DNA from 4 places in the Shewanella sp. SR44-4 genome. Region 1 is predicted to be linked to each of the others. Evidence: predicted binding sites of a transcription regulator. Region 1 holds the regulator's gene; each other region holds the start of a gene.

Region 1 (5,668 bases):
ATGAGCCACATTAATCGTCTCCACACTCGCGCCAATGTTATGTTATTAAGTAGCATACTTTGTATATTGAGTTTGCCTGCCATAGCGAAACAAGGGGATCTGAAACAAGAATTGAAAATCGCTTCAGTCAGTCAGTCTGCCGACATTAAGAATAATCAAATTGTTTTTAATGGTCCGGTAACGATTGTCCAAGGCACGATTAATATCAATGCAGATCAGTTACGGGCGTTTACCCCTGAAAACACCACCAGCAAGAGATTAATTGCTACTGGCACCCCAGCTACATTTTCACAAGAATTAGATGACGGTAAAATTGGTACCGCAAGTGCTAACGAAATTAGCTATGACCTTGCCACTACTACACTCACATTGACTGGCAACGCCAAATTGGATCAATCTGGTAGCCAGGTTACCGGTAATAAAATCAAGTACAACATCAGTGCTCAAGAGCTGATTGCCGAAAGTACTGGTACAGGACAAGATCGGGTAATCACCATCATTCAACCAGAGAATTTCCAAGACGAGTCAGCGCCAAAGCAAAAACTCCCTGAAATTCCTGTTAACAAGCAGATCAAACCATGACCCAAATTACCTTAACCGCTGAAAATCTAGCTAAAAGCTATAAAGCTCGTCAAGTTGTTAAAGATGTGAGCTTAACGGTTAAAACCGGCCAAATTGTCGGTCTTTTAGGCCCTAATGGTGCAGGTAAAACCACCACCTTTTATATGGTTGTCGGCTTAGTAAAAAGCGATAAAGGCCGAATATTGATTGACGATGACGACCTTACTGCCGATCCAATGCATTTGCGCGCCCGCAAAGGTATAGGTTACTTACCACAAGAAGCCAGTATTTTCCGCAAGCTCACCGTTTACGACAACATAATGGCCGTACTGCAAACTCGCAAAGAGCTCAGCACAGACCAACGTATTGAACAGCTTGAGCACCTACTCGAAGAGTTCCACATTACTCACATACGCGACAGCCAAGGTATGTCGTTATCGGGTGGTGAACGTCGTCGAGTTGAAATTGCGCGCGCTTTAGCTGCTAATCCAAAATTTATTTTGCTTGATGAGCCCTTTGCTGGTGTTGATCCTATTTCGGTCATCGACATTAAAAAAATCATCCAACAACTTAAAAATCGCGGTTTAGGGGTATTAATTACCGACCATAACGTACGTGAAACGCTAGACGTTTGTGAGCGAGCCTATATCGTCAGCCAGGGTAATTTAATTGCCGAAGGCACACCTGATGAGATATTAAGTAATCAACAAGTTCGAGCTGTGTACTTAGGTGAACAATTCAAGCTATAGTTACTTTACTGGCCTTTTAGTCTAGCTAACTCATTTCATTGAACGATACCTAAACAACGTTAAATGTCATTGATGTTTATGGCAATCCATTATAGTTCGAGATTGTCATTTTTATGGAAAATCATCTAGGGATAAGCGGTAAATGAAAGCGTCACTCCAACTTAAAATGGGTCAACACTTAACCATGACCCCACAATTGCAGCAAGCCATTCGCTTACTGCAATTATCGTCATTGGAGCTACAGCAGGAAATCCAACAAGCATTAGATTCAAATCCATTGCTTGAAATAGAAGATGAGTTTTCTGAAGCAAAAGACTCCTTAAAAGAAAACCGCGACCAAGCGGATACAGACTTTAGTGACAACAGTATTGTTAATGTCGAAAAAGACACTTCCACCGTCGACATAACAGAATCCATGACCAAAGAAACCATGGATGATTTAGCCATGGATACCACATGGGATGAAGTATACACAGCCTCACCTATGTCAGGTTCAGGCAGTGCAAGCATGCGCGATGACGACATGCCCTTTCAAGGTGAAACCACCGAAGGTCTGTACGAACACTTAGAATGGCAAAAAAATCTCACTCCATTTTCAGACACCGATCTCGCCATTGCCACCGCCATTATTGATGCCATTGATGAACGCGGTTATCTAACCCAAAGTACCGAAGATATTCTCGAAGCCATGGGTGATGAAAATGTGGAACTCGATGAGGTTGAGGCGGTATTAAAACGCGTTCAACACTTTGATCCTGTGGGTGTTGCAGCACGTGATTTAAGCGAATGCCTATTTATTCAATTAGCGCAATACTCTAACGACACACCCCATATCGATAATGCCCGTTTGTTAATTAAAGGCTATTTAGAGTTAATTGCTGGCCGTGATTTCAGATTATTGATGCGTAAAACAAAACTAAAAGAAAATGAGTTACGTGACGCAATCACTCTAATCCAGACACTCAATCCTCGTCCGGGCTTATTAATTACCCCCATGGATGATGAATACGTGATTCCCGATGTCACAGTATTAAAGAAAAATGGCCGTTGGGTAGTAGAGTTAAACCCAGACAACATGCCTAAAATTGGTGTTAATCAGCAATATGCAGCCATGGCTAGAGGCAGTAAAAACCCGTCGGATAGTCAATTTATTCGAGGCCATCTGCAAGAGGCTAAATGGTTTATTAAAAGTATTGAAAGCCGTAATGATACTTTACTTAAAGTGGCAAATTGCATTGTGCAATTTCAGCAAGGCTTTTTTGAATATGGCGAAGAAGCCATGAAGCCTATGGTGCTCAATGATATCGCTGAAGCCGTAGAAATGCATGAATCGACCATTTCACGAGTCACCACACAAAAATATATGCACACCCCTCGTGGCTTATTTGAACTAAAATACTTCTTCTCTAGCCATGTCAGTACTGACGATGGCGGGGAATGCTCATCAACGGCCATTCGTGCTTTTATCAAAAAGCTGGTTGCCGCAGAAAACCAGAAAAAACCACTGAGTGACAGTAAAATGGCTCAGCTTCTGGCAGAACAGGGCATAAACGTTGCTCGTCGTACGATAGCAAAATACCGTGAAGCAATGATGATCCCGCCCTCAAACCAACGTAAGAGTTTATAACCTACTAGGCAATGGAGGATTTTTTATGCAAATAAGTCTGACTGGACGTCATGTCGAAATAACAGAATCTTTACGTGAATACATCCACAGTAAATTTTCAAAGCTTGAACGACACTTCGATCAGATCCATAATGTACACGTTGTGCTCAATGTAGAAAAATTACAACAAAAAGCAGAAGCCAAAATCAACATTAATGGCGCAGAAATTTTTGCAATGTCAGAAAGTACTGATATGTATGCTGCAATAGACGCCCTGATCGATAAACTCGACCGTCAGGTAATTAAACACAAAGAGAAGAATACAAAACACTAACGATGGAACTTTGTACCATTCTGCAGCCGGAATGCACTACCTGTGCCACACCGGGCAGTAAGAAAAAAGTACTGGAACTCATCAGCAATTTAGTCGCTGCCCAGTACCCAACCCTGTCTTCGCAAGAGGTTTTTGAAAGCCTGTTAGCGAGAGAGAAAATGGGTAGCACAGGTATAGGAAATGGCATTGCGATACCTCATGGTAGATTAACGACCATCGATCACCCTATCGCGATATTTATTAAATGTGAAGAAGCCATTGCCTTTGATGCAATCGATAAGCAACCCGTGGATCTTTTATTTGCTTTGTTAGTCCCTGCAGACCAGTGCCAACAACATTTAGGCACGTTATCGAGCATGGCCCAAAAGTTAAGCGATAAGCAAATATTGAAACAGCTTCGTAAAACTCACGACGCAACAGAACTTTATCAGGTTATTACTGCATGAAACTAGTTATAGTATCGGGACGTTCAGGCTCAGGGAAATCCGTTGCCCTGAGAGTATTAGAAGACCTAGGATATTATTGTGTTGATAATTTGCCTTTACCACTCATTGGCACATTATTAGCCCAGCTTAAAGGCAGTAATGATTTGGTTGCGATTAGCGTTGATGTTCGTAACATTGCAGAACAAGGTAAAGTGCTTCAAGACCAATTGGCACTACTTCAAAATGACACTGAAATTATCAGTTTCTTTTTAAATTCCAATGACAAAGTATTGCTTAAACGTTACAGCGAAACACGTCGATTACACCCGTTATCTAAAAATCATATTTCACTGCAAGAAGCGATAAAACTAGAAGGCCGTTTACTTGAGCCTATCGCAAAAATTGTTGATCACTATATCGACACTTCTGCGCTAAATATCTACGAATTAAGCGACCAAGTTAGGCAAATATTATTAGGCAGTGTTGATAAAGAGTTAGTGATTAACTTTGAATCTTTTGGCTTTAAACACGGCATGCCGACAGAAGCAGATTTTATGTTTGATGTACGCTTTTTACCCAACCCACATTGGGAAATAGAACTGCGTCCATTTACGGGTTTAGACGAGCCCGTACAAGAATTTTTAGGTCGTCAGCCATTAGTTAATAAATTTATTTGGCAAATTGAAAACCTATTTGAAACTTGGATGCCGCATTTAGAACGTAACAATCGCAGTTACCTTACCATCGCGATTGGTTGTACTGGTGGTCAGCACCGTTCGGTATATATTGCAGATCAATTAGCAAAACGATTTCGACAAGGCAGTAAACACACAGTTAATGCTCGCCACAGAGAATTAAATATCAGTGATACTAATAACTAAGTGAGCATAGGATCGCGTCAATGATCAAACTTGAACGCCAAGTGACCATTTCAAATAAATTGGGGTTACACGCCCGTGCCGCCACAAAACTCGCGATGTTAGCGGCGGATTTTGATGCTAACATCACCTTAACTCAAGGCGAAAAAAACGCCAGCGCAGCTAGCGTACTTGGGCTATTAATGCTTGAAAGTGGTATCGGTAAAATGATTACGGTGACAGCTCAAGGCCCAGATGCTGAAGTGGCATTAAACGCAGTGTGCGATCTCATTAATGCTAAATTTGATGAATCTTGTTAATTTTTTAATCGCATTGAATTTATAAATAGCCTGTAATGTGTGAATAGCTGCAAGTTACTCATGCTTTAAGCCACCGTCATCCTTATTTTATGCGGCCTCTAAATGACTAGGCCATACTAACCAAACTGTCACGACATTGATGATCACCAGTAGACATCAGTCCCTCAAAAATATTAGCCCTTAGGTTTATCTCTCGCAGTTGATACCAATCTCATTAGTATCAGTTCATTCTGCGGGAGTTAGCGTTTAACATGATAAAGACATTACCGCTTCTAGCAACGGATCCAGTGCAACTCTGTTTCCGTGACGTGGTACGTCTATAGTATGTAAAGCAGCATTGGCTGCTGCAGAATTTCACCGCAGAAGTCATTTAAGTATTTTATTTCTGCATTTCATTGTCTTACGTAAAGACAGCTATTTCTGCATTTATACGCCTTGAACTGTACAACCTGAGAAACCCAGAATAATGACATACTGAATAATATAAGTATGACGAATAGGAAGTAGATATATGGGTAAAGAGTACCTAGACAATGAGATAACAGAACAACGTCTCAATCAACTCGTTCAAGCACTAGACAGTGGTCTGTTTGTCCATGCCCGTAACATGCTACATACCATGTCACCTAACGATGTCGCCCTTATTCTCGAATCATCACCGCCCAAAAATCGTCAGGTGTTATGGCAACTCATTGACCAACAATATGCTGGGGAAATTCTTGACGAATTAGGTGAAGAACTTAAAGATTCACTTATTAGCAGCATGACACCAGAGAAGCTTGCCCAGGCCACAATAGGCATGGATACAGATGACAT
Region 2 (5,668 bases), on a different contig from region 1:
ATTTATTTAACCGTGCCGTTTGGCGGATACTATTGATGGATTTAAGCACATCATTAACATTACGATTTCTCTCACGGCAGACTAAATAAGCCGCTAATACCAACACCGAACGCCCCCGGCCTAGCGCGCAATGCACTACTACATTTTTACCATTACTGACTTGAGTGTGTAACCAATTAATGGCTTGATTTAACTGCGCGACAGTCGGTACGCTGTGATCTAATATGGGAATATTTAAATAGCCAATATTTTCATCAAACAAGGTCCACTCTAATGCGTCAAATTCGGCAGTAACATCCAAAATTGCATCAATTTTTTCATGCTTAAGTCGGTCAATATCACTGGGAAACAATCGGCAGGCTAAATACAACTGCTTATCTATTTTTTGGATTACGGGCACTTTGTCGTGCTTTCTTGCCCAGGCGTTATACAGCTGGCACCCCATTAAAAAGGGAACAAAACTCCAACTTATATACCAAGGAATGCTGCCATCTTGGCTTTTTCGGAAAATGCCTGCGCTATTAAACCAATAAGCTGAACTCACCAGCCCTAAAGATAATGCAATCCAAGCAAAAATAACCTTAAGTAACACATAAGGAAGCGCCACACATAAGCACAAAGCCAATAATGCGCCAACAGTATAGTAATATTTAATATGAATACGGGTTAGCATTGTGGTCCTCCTGTTGTAAAAAAAGCAGCACATGTGTGCTGCTTAGGCTAATACTTATCTTAATAACTATCTGGTCATTACGTCGCTGTCAGTCAAACATTCAACTTCGACTTACATTGGTTTAAATGGAGTTACTCTACCTAGAACAATGCATTTTGAGTTGTAAAACTTAACGACTTAAACAAATAAAATAGTTAATGTGATTGGTATAATGCTTAGCAGTCTGGATCTTCTGCTTTCATACCTTCTTTAACATCTTCACATGTATCTTCAACTGCATTACCGGCATCTTGGATCATTTCATCCACTTTCTCACCTGCATTTTCAGCTTTGTTATCTGAACATGCTGATAAACCGGCCGTTAAAAACACCATTAAACTTGCCATTGTCAGTAGTTTTAATAAATTCATATTCATCTCCTGGATGATGGTTGTAATCGTATAAACTTGTTTAAGCAGCTTCAACTTGGATTAAGGTAAGGGGTTAATACTATCCTCGGGGAGCTTTGCCTCTAATCGCATTGGCTACTAACGAAATCACTAGCAACACAATAAAAATAAAGAAAATAATTTTCGCGATGCCTGCTGCTGCACCTGCAATACCGGTAAACCCCAATAGACCCGCTATAACGGCTATCACTAAAAACATTAATGTCCAGCCCAACATAAAAACCTCCTTGGTGTACGGTTTACATTGTGATGTGCGTTGAATTTACGCTGACGATTGATACAAATATCTTATCTCTATCGTAAAAATTAACGATTCACACCACGACTATGAATTAGTTAAAGCCAGCATCATGCCAACTTTTAAAAAAAGCCATAAGACCATGATTTTTATGGTTTTAAAATTTAAAGTAAGAAAGTCAATAATGAGAAAGCCATAGATGAGCAGGCAATTTTTACCGATGATACGGTAAGAGTTTCAGGCTATCACGGTTAGATAACGAAATATCGATGTGTAAACAAAAATGCATCTAGCGGCTGTAATGGCTTACCTTTTATGAGGCAACTTAAGTGAAATTAAGGCAGCAAGAGCTATAAAACCACTCGATATCCATAAACAAGCTTCTAAGCCATAGGCTTGATAGACCCAACCTGACAGTATCGTTCCAATCAACCTTCCCATGGCATTGGCCATATAGTAAAAGCCCACATCCAGTGACACGCCATCACTGCCAGCATAGCTAACAATTAAGTAGCTATGCAGTGATGAGTTAATCGCAAACACCGCGCCAAACATTAATAAACCGATGACGACACTTTCTAGCACATAAAAATCGGCATGTAGTGCGACTGCAATTGCGGCAGGAATGAGTAGTAAATAAGTTGCCCATGTAAAAGCAGCTCGGCCGCTCGGCACTTTTCCCTGTCGTTTACCGGTGAAATAAGGTGCAATGGATTGCACCACACCATAACCAATCACCCAGCTAGCCATAAAGCTACCAACCCACCAATGATCCCAGCCAAAAGTTGTGGCTAAAAATACCGGTAATGCCACCACAAACCATACATCTCTGGCGCCAAACAAAAACATCCGCGCCGCCGAAAGGATGTTAATCGACTGACTTTTAGAAAAAATATCTTTGAATTTGGGTTTGTTTTTCGCTTTGCCTAAATCATCTTTTAAGGTCACTAAACTACATAACCATACAATGCCTAATAACGTGGCCATTAAAATAATGGCGCCTGTAAACCCTAGGCCTGTGAGTAACACACCACCTAAAAAGAATCCCACTCCTTTTAAGGCATTTTTAGAGCCCGTTAACAACGCAACCCATTGGTAAAGCTTACCTTCTGCATCTACTGGCACTAAGGTTTTAATGGCACTTTTGGCGCTCATTTTATTCAAATCTTTGGCGATGCCCGACAGCGCCTGTGCCGCCATAACATAGACGACAGTCAACATTTCTGTGGATACGGTAAGCATAGCTAACGCCACTATTTGCAGGCCTAGGCCAATGTTCATGGTGTTATTTAGGCCAAGCCTTGCACCTAACCAACCACCAACAAGATTAGTCACGACACCAAATATCTCATAAAACAAAAACAACATCGCAATATTTAACGGGCTGTAACCCAATTGGTGGAAATACAACACCACCAGCATACGCAAAGCGCCATCGGTTAAGGTAAATGCCCAGTAATTACCGGTAATCAATAAGTACTGTTTTATCGATGGTGATAAGGTACGCAATGTATCCAGCCCCATGAAGCTTATTCCTTATCTGCTAAGCCGACTTTACGTGCGAGCTCAGCGGTACGATTAGCGTATCCCCACTCGTTGTCGTACCACACATACAGTTTCACTTGGGTGTCATTCACCACCATGGTCGACAACGCATCGATAATGCTTGAGCGCGGGTCGGTTTTATAATCAACCGACACTAATGGGCGCTCTTCATAGCCCATAATGCCTTTCAGTTCTTTATCAGCAGCTTGCTTCAATAGTTGGTTTACTTCTTCAACCGTTGTTCCACGAGCCACTTCAAATACACAATCGGTGAGCGACGCATTAGCTAACGGCACCCGTATCGCATGACCATTTAACTTACCTTTTAACTCTGGGAAAATATGGGTAATCGCGGTAGCCGAACCAGTGGTAGTGGGTATCAAACTAATGCCACACGCACGGGCGCGGCGTAAGTCTTGATGCGGTGCATCCAGAATAGTTTGAGTATTGGTAATATCGTGGATCGTAGTCATTGAGCCATGCTTAATACCTATCTTTTCATGAATCACTTTTACTACTGGTGCTAAACAGTTGGTGGTACAAGAAGCTGCGGTCACGATGGGATGGATGGCTTTGTCGTATAAATCATCGTTAACGCCCATTACAATATTGAGCACGCCGTCTTCTTTTACTGGCGCAGTCACCACAACCCGTTTTACACCTTGATCTAAGTAAACTTGTAGCAAGGCTTTGGTTTTTATCTTGCCAGAGGCCTCAATCACCACATCACATTTTGACCAGTCAGTGTCTTGGGTAGCGACATTACGGCTGCAAGGAATAGCTTTACCGTTAATCACAATGGCATCACCATTATGGGTCGCCTCATGATGCCAACGACCATGGACTGAATCAAAGGTCATTAAGTGCGCCAGCGTGGCTGCATCACCAGCAGGATCGTTAATATGCACAATTTCAACATCGTCCCAATCATATGCCGCGCGCATTGATAAACGTCCCATACGGCCAAAACCGTTAATACCTATTTTTATCGTCATAATGGTGTCCTGAGCTTGCTCTCATTGTTAAGTTATCGTTTCAAAGGTTAATCACTACATGCTAACCATTAAATGCATCAAAATATTCACGCTGAACCGGATGAACTAGCGCCTTGGGCCGCAATGCTTGTACTGCATTAATGACTTTATCTTTAGGCCAGCCTAAGCTGACTAATATCAGACCAATCACCAATCCAGTGCGGCCGGAACCGCCTTTGCAATGCACTGCAATAATGCCTTGGTTATTTAACAATTCAATAATCTGGGTTTTATGGGCTAACCACTGGGTTTCAAACTCTTGCCTTGGCGCGGCATCGTCAGCAATGGGCAATTGCACCCATGTAATGGCTTGTTTGGTACATTCTGCAGGTAAATATTCTGCTGCATTGCGTACGATTTCATCATCGAACATCAAGGTGACTAGCATTTTTGTACCTGCCGCCTTCAATGTAGCAACTGACGCAGATACAGCTTCATCTTTGGTACCAGGGCACGGAGTAAAAATCAGTTTGGCGCCATTATCTAACGTTAAAACATCATAAGGATGAGGTTGCATGGTTAACTCCAAAAAGTAACTTTAAAAACGCTTTCAACAAATTGGCTCATAAAACTGAACTCACAAAGCGACTAAATCAGTGATTAAACCAATGTTGAGTTCGATTAATAATGGCTACTAGCGATAACATCACCGGCACTTCAACTAATACCCCAACCACTGTAGCCAACGCGGCTCCTGAGTGCAGCCCAAATAGCGATATCGCCACGGCCACCGCCAGTTCAAAAAAGTTAGAGGTGCCAATTAAACAAGCTGGAGCGGCAATGTTATGGGATAATTTCAGCCATTTAGCTGCTATATACGCAATAATAAAAATACCGTAAGTTTGAATAATCAAAGGCACAGCTATCAAGCCAATGGTTTGCGGATCAGACACAATGACTTCAGCTTGAAAACCAAACAACAACACCACAGTGGCCAGTAAGCCGATAATCGACCATGGTTTTAAGGTAGCCAAAAATGAGTTAACTGCGGCTAATCCATGGCGGCGGTTAAGCAAGTAACGTGTTGTCACTCCGGCCAATAGCGGTAACAACACATACAGTAATACCGAAATAAGCAAGGTTTCCCATGGCACCTGAATATCGCTCACGCCCAGTAATAATGCGGTAATTGGCGCAAAGGCAAAAATCATAATCACATCATTAACCGACACTTGCACCAAGGTGTAGTTCGCATCTCCTTTGGTTAGTTGTGACCACACAAAAACCATCGCAGTACATGGCGCAACACCTAATAAAATCATCCCTGCGATATACTCTTGTGCAGATGCAGGGTCGACCAAATCGGCAAACAACACCTTAAAAAACAACCATCCTAATGCCGCCATGGTAAAGGGTTTAATTAACCAATTAATAACCACGGTCAGCAATAATCCTTTGGGATTTTTACCCACATCTTTCATTGCCGAAAAGTCAATTTGCACCATCATGGGGTAAATCATCACCCAAATAAATACCGCAACAACCAAGTTAACGTGGGCGATTTCAAGGTTTGCTATAGCTTGAAAGATATCTGGCTGCCATAAACCTAACAACACTCCGGCCAACATACTTAAACCAACCCATACCGATAAAAACCGTTCAAACATGCCCATAACAAGACTCCAAACAATGAGGGTACAACACAAAAATATTAATAATATTTTTTACAACACAGCATTAACGACAAAAACTCACCTTGTTCGGTCTATTTTGCATAATGTCTAACCGC
Region 3 (5,668 bases), 130 kb from region 1:
CGTTAGGTAGAATCAGCTGATGCGGGATCAGTAATGTGCTACCCGGTTTAGGTAAGAATGGGTCAACACCTGGATTAGCTTCTAATAAATTAGTCAACCCTAGCTGAAATTGTGAAGCAATTTGCTCTAAGGTTAGTTTCCCCTCAGGAACAACATAATATTGATTTTCACCTACTAAATTACTGCCTTCAGCCGGTAGACGATATTCAACAGCAGCACTCGAAAAACTTAATACAATGGCAGTCGCTGCAATTAAAGTAGAACGTAACGAATTTATCATAAGGGTTATATCATTCCAAAACAGACGTTATATTAGTCAGACTACAATATTTTGCCAAGTTTGACTATTTAGTACAAATAATTAGTACAGGTCATTTGTACAGATGGTTAGGGCGCATCGTTACTTATTACGGCTAATATTTCAACTGAAATTTTTTACTTTTTTTATTTTAATCCTAAGCGTTTAGCCAGCCTGTGTAAGTTACCTGAATCTATTTGCAATTGGCGTGCGGTTGCAGCCCAATTACTCCCTTGCTGAGTATATATTTGCTGGATAAATTGATTTTGAAACTGATCTGTTGCATCTCGTAAGCTTGTTTGTGGTAAAGATGTTGCCGACTGTTTAAGCGTCAGGTTTTTGTTTGAATGGATAGCAACAGGCGATGACTGTGCAAATTCAAAATGGCTGTTGTTAATGATGCATAAACCATCTTTTTGGCTTTGTGATTTAGCTAAAACAGCGGCTCGATGAATGGAATGCTCAAGTTCACGTATGTTGCCAGGCCAGTCATATTGCTCCAGTAATTGCAATGATGAAGGCTCTAATCTTAAATGGGCCAAGTGTAATTGCTGTCTATAGCGCTCGATAAAGTAGCCCGCTAATAAATGGATATCTTGTTGACGTTCTCTTAGTGGTGGAACCATAACCGGGAACACGCTTAAACGATGGTATAAATCTGCTCTAAATCGTCCGGCGAATACTTCGCTTTTTAGGTCTTTATTGGTTGCGGCAATAATACGAACATCGACTTTTAAGCTACGATCATCACCGACCTTTTGTACGTCGCCAAATTGCAGTACTCGCAGAAGTTTTGCTTGTAAGTTAAGAGGTAGTTCACCAATTTCATCTAAAAATAATGTGCCTTTATCGGCTACTTGAAATTTGCCGCTACGATGGCTAATAGCGCCAGTAAACGCGCCTTTTACATGACCAAAGAGTTCGCTTTCGGCAACGGATTCAGCAAGTGCAGCACAGTTTAAATACTCCAGTGGTTTATTGGCTCGTGCAGATTGTTGATGGATCTGCTTGGCTATCAATTCTTTACCGGTACCCGTTTCTCCTAAAATCAACACGTTGAGTTCAGTTTCTGCCACCACATTCACTTCATTAAGCAGCGATAATAGATTATCGGCCTGACCAATTATTTCGGTTTCTGTTTCTGTGTCTAATAGCCTAGAGGGTTGGGTATGGGGGATGGTAAACGTTGACGCTTGTTTTTCAAGTTTATCAATCAGCAATGCGTTGTTTAATGAAGCCGCTGCAATTGCGCTAAAGCTGCGCAGTTCATTATTACTGAATTGATCAAACTTATTGGGATCTAATGCATCAATAGTTAATGCGCCAATGAGTTGCTCGTTAGCGAATAATGGTAAACCGATGCAGGCATGCACTTTTAAGTCACCATCTACATTGGGGATTAAGCCATCGTAAGGGTCGGGTAATTCGCTATTGGAAGGGAAACGGACAATATCACCCGCTCGGGCAATGGTTTCAAGTCGCGGATGCTCACTTAAAATAAAGCGCCGTCCTAATACATCTGCACTCAGTCCATCAATCGCTAATGGCTTGAATTGATGCCCTTGGAACGATAACAGTGCAGCAGCATCACAATCGAGGGTTTCTCTTACTGTGGTTAATAAACGAGAGAATCGATCACGTTTAGATAAATTGGACGTGATATCAAGTGCGATACGGGTTAAGTCAGCTTGTCTCAATGCCATGCTAAACTCCAGAAAGGAACATAATAAGTGTCATTATGACAAGTGTGAATATAACAACAAGGGTAAAGCCCAAATTGTTGAAACTAAAGGGGCCACAAAGGCCCCTGATGATGGTTATCAAAGCGTGTTTATTAATGCATACTTAGTTAATCGTTAATGGACTAGCTTGTTTCGCTTTAACGCCTTTGCTAGCAATGGCTTTCTTGATGATGTCAAATAAGAACGCCGCCATCAATAATCCACCAATACTGAAGATAATGTCACCGAACATTCGTGTCCATACAAGGCTTTCCACTAAATCGCTGTGGATCACCGCAGGTGAACGAGCATACCAATAGCCGTGGTCAATGACCGCAAAGAACTGCACAATTCCGACAGGCAATAATGACATAAACAGCATTGCTGCTAAGCCGATATTTAATGTCCAGAATGCCCCTTTAAGGTATTTTTGGTTCCATTGCATATCGCCTGTTAATCCGCGTAAACAGAATAGCATTAGCCCTATGCCTAACATACCGTACACGCCCATAAATGCACCATGAGAATGTGTCGCAGTAGTATTTAAACCTTGGATAAAATAAAGCGATATTGGTGGGTTAATTAAGAAACCTAATACACCTGCACCAATTAAGTTCCAAAATGAGGTTGCCACAAAGAACATAATGACCCAGTGATAACGTTCCATCCAAGGGCTCGCTTTACGTAAACGATAGGTTCCCACTGCTTCAAAACCAATTAATGCTAACGGCACCACTTCAAGTGCCGAGAATATGGCTCCCCAAGCAATGACTGAAGTTTGAGTACCGGTAAAGTATAAATGATGTAAAGTGCCGATTAAGCCGCCAGTTAAAAACACCACGGTTGTGAATAATACCGCACCGTTGGCACTGCGTGCACGGATAAGGCCTAAGCGAACGAGCATTAATGCGATAACGGCTGTTGCAAATGTTTCAAAGAAGCCTTCTACCCATAAGTGCACCACCCACCAGCGCCAATATTCTGCGATGGCAAGGTTTGAGTGTTTGCCCATAAACAGGCCTGCACCATAAAACAAGCCGATGGCGACACAAGAGGCGTATAGAATCCAAATTGCCGGCAGTATGTCGCTGTTAACTTTTAATGCAGGACGCATAGCTGCAGTGATTAACACGGTCCAAATTAATAAGCCCACAAACAATAATATTTGCCATACGCGTCCTAAATCAATGTACTCATATCCTTGATGTCCGAATAAATAGTTCATGTCTAGGTCAAAGTATTGTTGTACGCCAATCCATTCACCAGCCATAGAGCCCAATACGATAACGACTAACGCGACCCAAAGTACGTTTACCCCTAAGCGTTGATACTTAGGTTCGTATCCTGATAGTGCAGGGGCAATATATAGCCCTGTGCCTAACCATGCTGTCGCAATCCAAAATACTGCGAGTTGAGTATGCCAAGTACGGGTAACAGAATAAGGCAGAATTTCAGATATTGGGAAACCATAAAACTCTTGGCCTTCAACTGCGTAATGCGCAGTAATTCCGCCAACTAATATTTGCAGTAAAAACAGTCCAATTGCAGTAACAAAATACTTTCCGACAGCTTTTTGAGATGGCGTAGGTTTAGTAAAAAATAATGGATCACCTTTGGCTGGTTCTGGCAATGGTTCCTCTTTGCAGGTGGCGTGATGCCAAGCCAGCATGCCAATACCAAGAAGCAATGTCACTAAGCTTAGTACTGACCAAACAATGTTGTCTGAAGTGGGGACGTTGCCAATTTGTGGATCGTATGGCCAGTTATTGGTGTAAGTATAATCATAACCAGGGCGCTCAGTTACCGCAGCCCACGCTCCCCAAAAGAGGAAGGCATTTAACAATTCACGATGTTCAGCATCAGTGATAGTGCCTTCTTTCATGGCATATTGTTCACGTAATGAACTTAATGCAGGATCATCACCAAATAACGATAAATAGTGCTTAGTCACTTCATTAATTGCCGCAATTCGCGTATTTGACAGCGCGACGTGAGTTTCATCCCCAGTACCTTTGATCACTGTGTTATGGCGAATATCATCTCTTAAGCCTTTTTCTAAACCGGCTTGCTGTTCTGAATCGAGTTCAGTGAAATCGCGGTTATAGCGCTCGTTTGCGGTGATAGACAACCAAGCTTGTGCTTCACGATGTAACCAATCTGCAGTCCAATCTGGTGCCACATAAGAACCATGGCCCCAAATTGATCCTAACTGATGCCCGCCCATTGAACGCCATACAAGTTGACCTTGCTCAATATCATTTTTGGTAAATATGGGTTGGCCACTGGTGTCAGTGAAAGCCGTTGGAATCGGCGGTTTTTCTCGATATATGCCGCTGCCTAAACTGAGTAATACCGTGAAGGAAGCCACTAGCACGATTAGCAGTGCAATGCCGGTGAGTTTATTTTTGCTCATAAGTCCTCTTAGCGCAAAGTCATTTTGATACAGATGACCAGAGCATTACACAAGTCGTGCCAACTTTTTATTGTTATTAAGCTACTGTTATTAATGTTTTTTATTTTTACCTGTCGTTAGGTTACTGTTAAAATGACATCTTTTTATTGGTGTCAAAAAGACTGCTGATGTCAAAGTGACACTTTGTTTTGGTGATACTGATCATCTTTGTCTAAATAACACTCATATTCTCTTTTCCGCGTAATGTCATGTGACTAAAGGCCTAATCTTTATTGTTCGTGTAATCAACGCTAGTCATTTTTAGTCACAGTTATCAATAAATTAGTTTCAACGCTATAGAAGTTTTATGGATTAATTAACATCAGTCATTTACTTAGCATGCTAAGTTGTTATAATGCTTAGCACGCTAACTAAATGGCAATTTATTATGTATAAAGAATTAGAGCGATTAAAAGAACTTTCACTTGCTGAGCACTTAGGGCGATTACATCGTTTATGGCGCACCGCTGCAGACGCGGAGCTCGTACCATTAGGGTTAACTCACCCTCGCTGGACTGCGCTGTGGAAGTTACTGCGCTTGGGCGATAACGTCAGCCAAAAGGTGCTTGCCGATGCTTTAGAGATAGAATTGCCCTCTTTAATGCGCACTTTGAGCCAGTTAGAACAGCAAGGATATATACAGCGCCGCTGCTGCGAGAACGATAAGCGAGCACGAATAGTCAGCTTAACTCCTGAAGGCATCGACATGCTTAAGCAGATGGAAAGCCGCATTATGTTGGTTCGTCGAGATTTACTTGCAGGTATTAGCAGCCAAGAATTAAGTGAATTTGAACGTGTCATTAGTCTTATTAGTGATAATGCTCTTGCTGCGCTGCATAAGAACACTGAACAAGACAACAAAATTCCTGAATGAGAAATAACATGACCCCAGATCAACAATTTGCTCGACTCGTTAAAATCGCTATTTTTATGTTTGTAATGGTGTTTGGTTACTTTATGTTTGCCGATGCAGTAATGCCTATGACGCCGCAAGCCATGGCCACACGAATGGTCACTAAAGTGACGCCACAAGTCAGTGGTAAAATTGCATCTATTGCCGTCGAAAATAACCAACTTGTGGCTAAAGGTGATGTGTTATTTAGCATCGACTCAGCCCCTTACGAGTTAGCGGCTGAGCAAGCTACATTGGCGTTAGAGCAAGCAAAACAAGATAACGCTGAACTTGATGCATCGATA
Region 4 (5,668 bases), on a different contig from region 1:
TACTCGCCAGACCATCCCATGGCGGATGGTGATGGTTTTATCTATAAACCTAATGTCAATGTGATGGAAGAAATGGCGGATATGATTTCTGCATCGCGTTCTTATCAAATGAACGTTCAGGTGGCTGATGCAACAAAGTCTATGTTGCAACAGACATTAAGGATGGGTAAATAGTATGATTATTCCAGGAGGTAACAATGAGCCTCGTTAATTCTTACAGTCAGTCTTTACCGCAACAATCCAGTAGTGCATCTAATACTAGCGCTACAACGAAAAGTTCTGTACAGACAAATACGACCAGCACGACTACGGGTAATCCTTTCCTAGACGGAATTCGTTTGCCTGAAGAAAGCGCTATCCCTGAATCAAAAGATCAGATGTTAAAGCAAGAAGATTTTTTTGCTTTACTCAGTCAGCAATTGTCGATGCAAGATCCGTTTAAACCGGTTGATAACGATCAAATGATTGCCCAAATGGCATCGTTTTCTACAGTCGATGGTATTTCAAATCTTAATGATGAAATCCTTAACCTTAATACTGTGATGAGTTCTAGCCAGGCGTTACAAGCTTCAGGCTTGGTTGGCCGCAAAGTGCTCATTCCTTCTGATACCGGCGCTATCTCTACCGAAAGCTCTGAGATAAAAGGGGTGATTAGTACACCTTCAGCAATTGAAACGATTACGGTAAGAGTTGAAGACGAGTCGGGTCAGCTTATTAAGAGCTTTAATGTTGACGGCAGTAAAGGCGGCAATGTTGATGTGACTTGGGATGGTCTAGATAAAAGTGGTAACCCAGCTAAAGCGGGTAATTATGCCATTAAGGCCAGTGGTAAAGTCGATGGAACGTCACAAGATTTAGCCGTATCGACCTACGCTCATGTTACCAGTGTGTCATTAGGCACTGTAGCAACAGGAGCAATTTTGAATTTGCGTGGAGTAGGTGGAATTAAATTATCTGACGTACTCGCAGTATCTGAAACATAGTACGGCTAACAACAAACCGTTAGCTGTCATCATAAATGAATTAATTGTGAGAGGTGTAATATGTCATTTAACATCGCATTGAGTGGTATCGCTGCCGCGCAAAAAGACTTAAATACAACTGCGAATAACATCGCCAACGTCAATACTATTGGTTTTAAAGAATCGCGAGCTGAATTTGCTGACGTTTACGCCAATTCAATTTTTTCTAACAGTAAAACAGCTGTGGGTGGCGGTGCAACTACCACACAAGTTGCGCAGCAGTTTCATCAAGGTAGCTTGCAATTTACCAGTAACTCGTTGGATATGGCGATCAGTGGTGGTGGCTTCTTTGTTACCTCTTCAGAATTAGGTTCGCAAGATCAGTCATACACCCGTGCGGGTGCGTTTAAAGTTGACTCAAGTAATTATATGGTCGACTCAGCAGGTAATTTTTTACAAGGTTTCCCGGTGGATGAAGATGGTAACTCAACTTCAGTGAGTTTAACCACAACCCAACCGATTAAGATCCCTGACACGGCGGGTAGCCCAGTGCAAACTGAAAATGTTGGTTTGCAGATGAATCTTAATGTGAGTGAAACAGCCCTAGATCCAACTAAGTTTAATCCTGCAGATTCTGATACATTCAATAATTCCACCTCAGTGACGATTTATGATTCGTTAGGCGAGTCGCATATTATGACCACCTACTTTGTTAAACCCACTGGTGGTTCGCATACTGGCGAAAGTAATTGGGTAGCTTTTTATGCTGTTGATGGTGATCCTGTCGATGTAACAACTGCTGGGAAATATGCAACGGATACAGATACTGACACTGATGGTGATGGTCTCGTGGATCCAACAGGGCTCGCGTCTGCTGTTAATCCGGGCACGGCTGGAGGAGCATGGTCAGGTGCGGTGCTTAAATTTAACTCTGTTGGTGCTTATACTGGCAGTGATCCTGAAATTATTACCACCGAAGTATTAGGTGCTGCTGGTGCAGGTGCTTTAGGCCCTGGCGCTGATGGTACTCAAGCGCTTACGATAAAATTTAATAGTCCAACTCAGTATTCATCTCCGTTTGAAGTGACTGAATTAACTCAAGATGGTATTACCGTAGGTCGATTAACCAATGTTGGTATTGGTTCCGATGGTTTAATTACCGCGAGTTACAGTAATGGCTCAACGGTTCCGTTAGCGCGCGTGGCATTAGTACGCTTTGCTAATGAACAAGGCCTTACACAGGTGGGTAATACATCTTGGAAAGCCAGTATCGATTCAGGTGCTGCATTAGCGGGAGAAGCCAATAGCGGTACATTTGGTAGTATTCGTTCATCTGCGCTTGAGCAATCAAACGTTGATTTAACCACAGAGCTGGTTGATTTAATCTCGGCTCAGCGTAACTTCCAGGCTAACTCGCGTACGCTTGAAGTCAACAACACCTTAAATCAAACGATATTACAAATCCGCTAAGTTTACGTTTACTTTTACCTTATCAATTTATATTTACGTGATAATAGGTGTTGCCGTTTACGGCAACACCTTGCCTTTATCCTTGTTATTGTTACTCCTCGCTACTCCTTGTTATTACCTCACTAGTGTTGATAGATGCTTTTTTGACACTCACGCGTTATTCGTTAATTTTATTGATTAACCGATTCATGTAGTTACCTCCTTATAACACAACTTAAATCTCATTGGCATGATGCTTGCTTATTCTGTGTATATAGTGTTTTTGCAGAAAGTTTGACGGAGCAAAAAATGGACAAATTTCTTTATATTGCCATGAGTGGCGCAAAGCAGGGGATGAATGCCCTAGCAGTGAGTGCGAACAATCTTGCTAATGCCAATACTGATGGATTTAAAGCTGACATGGTCCAAGCCCGTTCAATGCAGGCATTTGGTGAAGGCTTGCCTACTCGGGTGTTTTCGATGATGGAAAGCCCAGGCAGTAATTTTAACGGTGGTCCGATTAAAACCACTGGTCGTGACCTTGATATTGCGGTTAAGGGGGATGGCTGGCTTGCAGTGCAAGCGGCAGATGGTTCTGAAGGATACACCCGTGCGGGCAGTTTAAAAATTGACAGTACAGGTTTGTTGTTAAATAGCAGTAACCGTCCGGTAATGGGAGCTTCGGGTCCTATTGTGTTACCCATTCCGGTTGAGAAAATAGAAATTTCCGCCAACGGTATTATTTCAGTACGTCCGCAAGGAGCAACCGCTGAAGTGATAGAAGAGGTCGCGAGGATTAAATTAGTTAATCCTGGTAACGAAAACCTAATGCGCGGTGAAGATGGGTTGTTTCGCTTAACTGCGGGTGGCAATGCACCAAACGACCCCGGCGTTCAAGTTGAAAGCGGCGCGGTTGAAGGCAGTAATGTGAACTCAGTGCATGAAATGGTCGCCATGATTGATATTCAACGTCAATACGAAATGCAAGTCAAAATGATGAAGAACGCTGAAGAAATTGATCGGGCGTCCACTTCCTTGATGAGAATTAGTTAGGAGTAATTATTATGCATCCAGCGTTATGGATAAGTAAAACCGGTGTCGATGCCCAGCAAACTAACATTGCCGTTATTTCAAATAACGTGGCCAACGCCAGTACTGTCGGATTTAAGAAAAGTCGTGCGGTATTTGAAGACTTACTTTATCAAACGGTTAATCAAGCCGGTGGTATTAGCTCAGACAACAGCAAGTTACCCAATGGTTTAAACATTGGTGCGGGTACTAAAGTTGTTGCTACCCAAAAAATGTTTACCCAAGGCAACATGCTGACTACCGATAACTCATTAGATTTAATGATTGAAGGTTCGGGCTTTTTTGAAGTGCAAATGCCAGATGGCACAGCAGCCTACACGCGTAATGGCCAGTTCAGCTTAGATGATACTGGTCAGATTGTAACCCCGGGTTCAGGTTATGTGGTGCAACCGCCAATTACCATCCCGGATGATTCCACCAGTATTACGGTATCGGCATCGGGCGAAGTGTCAGTGCAAACCCCTGGTACCGCAGCCAGTCAAGTTATTGGCCAGTTAACCATGACCGATTTTATTAATCCGGCAGGTTTAGATCCGTTAGGACAAAACTTGTATACCGAAACGGGTGCAAGTGGCACACCTATTCAAGGTACTGCGTCGCAAGACGGCTTAGGTTCTATTCGCCAAGGAGCACTAGAAACCTCTAACGTGAATGTAACAGAAGAGTTGGTCAACCTTATTCAAGGTCAACGTATTTACGAGATGAACTCTAAAGTTATCTCAGCAGTTGATCAGATGTTGTCTTATATTAATCAGAATCTCTAAGGAGCTAACATGATTAAATACATTGCGTTAGCCTCAGTAGTGTTATTGGCTGGCTGTAGTTCTACTGCCAAGAAACCGATTGCTGATGACCCATTTTATGCGCCGGTATACCCAGATACCGTTCCGACGCAGGTGGCGCCAACGGGATCTATTTATCTTGATAGCCAAGCATCAAGCTTGTATTCCGATATTCGTGCGCATCGCGTCGGCGACATTATTACCGTGACCTTAAAAGAGTCCACTCAAGCGTCGAAAAGTGCCAATAACGAAATCAAAAAAGGCTCAGATTTAAGTGTAGAGCCCATTTATGCCGGCGGTAAAAATATTTCCATCAGTGGTGTCCCAATTGATTTGGGTTACTCCGACAGCATGAATACCAAGCGCGAGTCTGACGCCGATCAATCTAACAGTTTAGATGGCAGTATTTCGGCCAATATCATCCAGGTACTCAGTAACGGCAACTTGGTGATCCGCGGTGAAAAATGGATTTCTATTAACAACGGTGATGAGTTTATTCGTGTCACCGGAATGATCCGCAGCGAAGACATTAATCCAGACAATACAATCGATTCGACACGAGTGGCTAACGCTCGTATTCAGTATAGCGGTACCGGTACGTTTGCTGACTCCCAAAAAGTCGGTTGGCTGAGTTCATTCTTTATGAGTGACTGGTGGCCTTTTTAAGGAGTAATGCATGAACATTAAACTGATTACGTCGGCTGTATCGATAGTCGCATCAATACTAATGCTAACCGCACCTGCACATGCAGAACGGATTAAAGACATCGCCAGTATTCAAGGGGTGCGAAGTAACCAATTAATCGGTTATGGCTTGGTGGTCGGTTTGCCAGGTACTGGGGAGAAAACCCGTTATACCGAACAAACCTTCAGAACCATGCTCAAAAATTTCGGCATTAATTTACCAGACTCTGTTCGTCCTAATTCAAAGAACGTCGCTGTCGTTGCGGTGCATGCCGAAATGCCTGCCTTTATTAAACCGGGTCAAAATCTTGACATTACCGTGTCCAGTTTAGGCGAAGCCAAAAGTTTACGTGGCGGTACTTTATTGCAAACCTTCCTAAAAGGGGTCGATGGCAATGTGTACGCCATTGCTCAAGGCAGTTTAATTGTCAGTGGTTTTAGTGCCGAAGGACTTGATGGCTCATTGGTGATCCAAAATACCCCAACCGTTGGCCGCATTCCAGGTGGTGCCATTGTTGAGCGCAGCGTTATTAGTCCATTTGCTAGCGGTGATTACCTTACGTTTAATTTACGTCGCTCAGATTTTTCAACCGCCAAACGTACCGCAGATGCAATTAACGATTTACTTGGCCCAGACATGGCAAAGGCCATTGACGCCACCTCTATTCAAGTGAGCGCGCCACGCGATGCATCACAGCGGGT

What was found. Region 1 encodes sigma-54, which starts transcription at its own class of promoters, with help from an activator protein. Its sites were predicted from a motif close to GTTGGCACGNNNNTNGNNT; they were not measured.
Region 2: a site for sigma-54 is predicted at 1,462-1,480, ahead of H5125_RS18415 (DUF1328 family protein). Genes of this name have one in related genera too.
Region 3: a site for sigma-54 is predicted at 4,478-4,496, ahead of H5125_RS00865 (nitric-oxide reductase large subunit). Genes of this name have one in related genera too.
Region 4: a site for sigma-54 is predicted at 2,656-2,674, ahead of flgF (flagellar basal-body rod protein FlgF). Genes of this name have one in related genera too.

What each region holds. Positions count from the first base shown of each region.
Region 1 covers NZ_JACJDU010000001.1:57,801-63,468, reverse strand. Annotated here, with positions in the region: gene lptA (lipopolysaccharide transport periplasmic protein LptA) at 1-582, shown strand; gene lptC (LPS export ABC transporter periplasmic protein LptC) at 1-14, shown strand, start outside; gene lptB (LPS export ABC transporter ATP-binding protein) at 579-1,310, shown strand; gene H5125_RS00240 (RNA polymerase factor sigma-54) at 1,453-2,937, shown strand; gene hpf (ribosome hibernation promoting factor) at 2,963-3,250, shown strand; gene ptsN (PTS IIA-like nitrogen regulatory protein PtsN) at 3,253-3,696, shown strand; gene rapZ (RNase adapter RapZ) at 3,693-4,556, shown strand; gene H5125_RS00220 (HPr family phosphocarrier protein) at 4,577-4,852, shown strand; gene mgtE (magnesium transporter) at 5,364-5,668, shown strand, end outside.
Region 2 covers NZ_JACJDU010000051.1:21,595-27,262, reverse strand. Annotated here, with positions in the region: gene H5125_RS18425 (diacylglycerol kinase family protein) at 1-673, opposite strand, end outside; gene H5125_RS18420 (hypothetical protein) at 889-1,083, opposite strand; gene H5125_RS18415 (DUF1328 family protein) at 1,163-1,339, opposite strand; gene arsJ (organoarsenical effux MFS transporter ArsJ) at 1,667-2,884, opposite strand; gene H5125_RS18405 (ArsJ-associated glyceraldehyde-3-phosphate dehydrogenase) at 2,890-3,900, opposite strand; gene H5125_RS18400 (tyrosine-protein phosphatase) at 3,962-4,456, opposite strand; gene arsB (ACR3 family arsenite efflux transporter) at 4,533-5,552, opposite strand; gene H5125_RS18390 (metalloregulator ArsR/SmtB family transcription factor) at 5,617-5,668, opposite strand, start outside.
Region 3 covers NZ_JACJDU010000001.1:189,101-194,768, forward strand. Annotated here, with positions in the region: gene H5125_RS00855 (L,D-transpeptidase family protein) at 1-277, opposite strand, end outside; gene norR (nitric oxide reductase transcriptional regulator NorR) at 445-2,001, opposite strand; gene H5125_RS00865 (nitric-oxide reductase large subunit) at 2,144-4,432, opposite strand; gene slyA (transcriptional regulator SlyA) at 4,860-5,345, shown strand; gene H5125_RS00875 (HlyD family secretion protein) at 5,354-5,668, shown strand, end outside.
Region 4 covers NZ_JACJDU010000010.1:94,533-100,200, reverse strand. Annotated here, with positions in the region: gene flgC (flagellar basal body rod protein FlgC) at 1-174, shown strand, start outside; gene flgD (flagellar hook assembly protein FlgD) at 198-983, shown strand; gene flgE (flagellar hook protein FlgE) at 1,044-2,432, shown strand; gene flgF (flagellar basal-body rod protein FlgF) at 2,721-3,464, shown strand; gene flgG (flagellar basal-body rod protein FlgG) at 3,476-4,264, shown strand; gene flgH (flagellar basal body L-ring protein FlgH) at 4,274-4,948, shown strand; gene H5125_RS07075 (flagellar basal body P-ring protein FlgI) at 4,959-5,668, shown strand, end outside.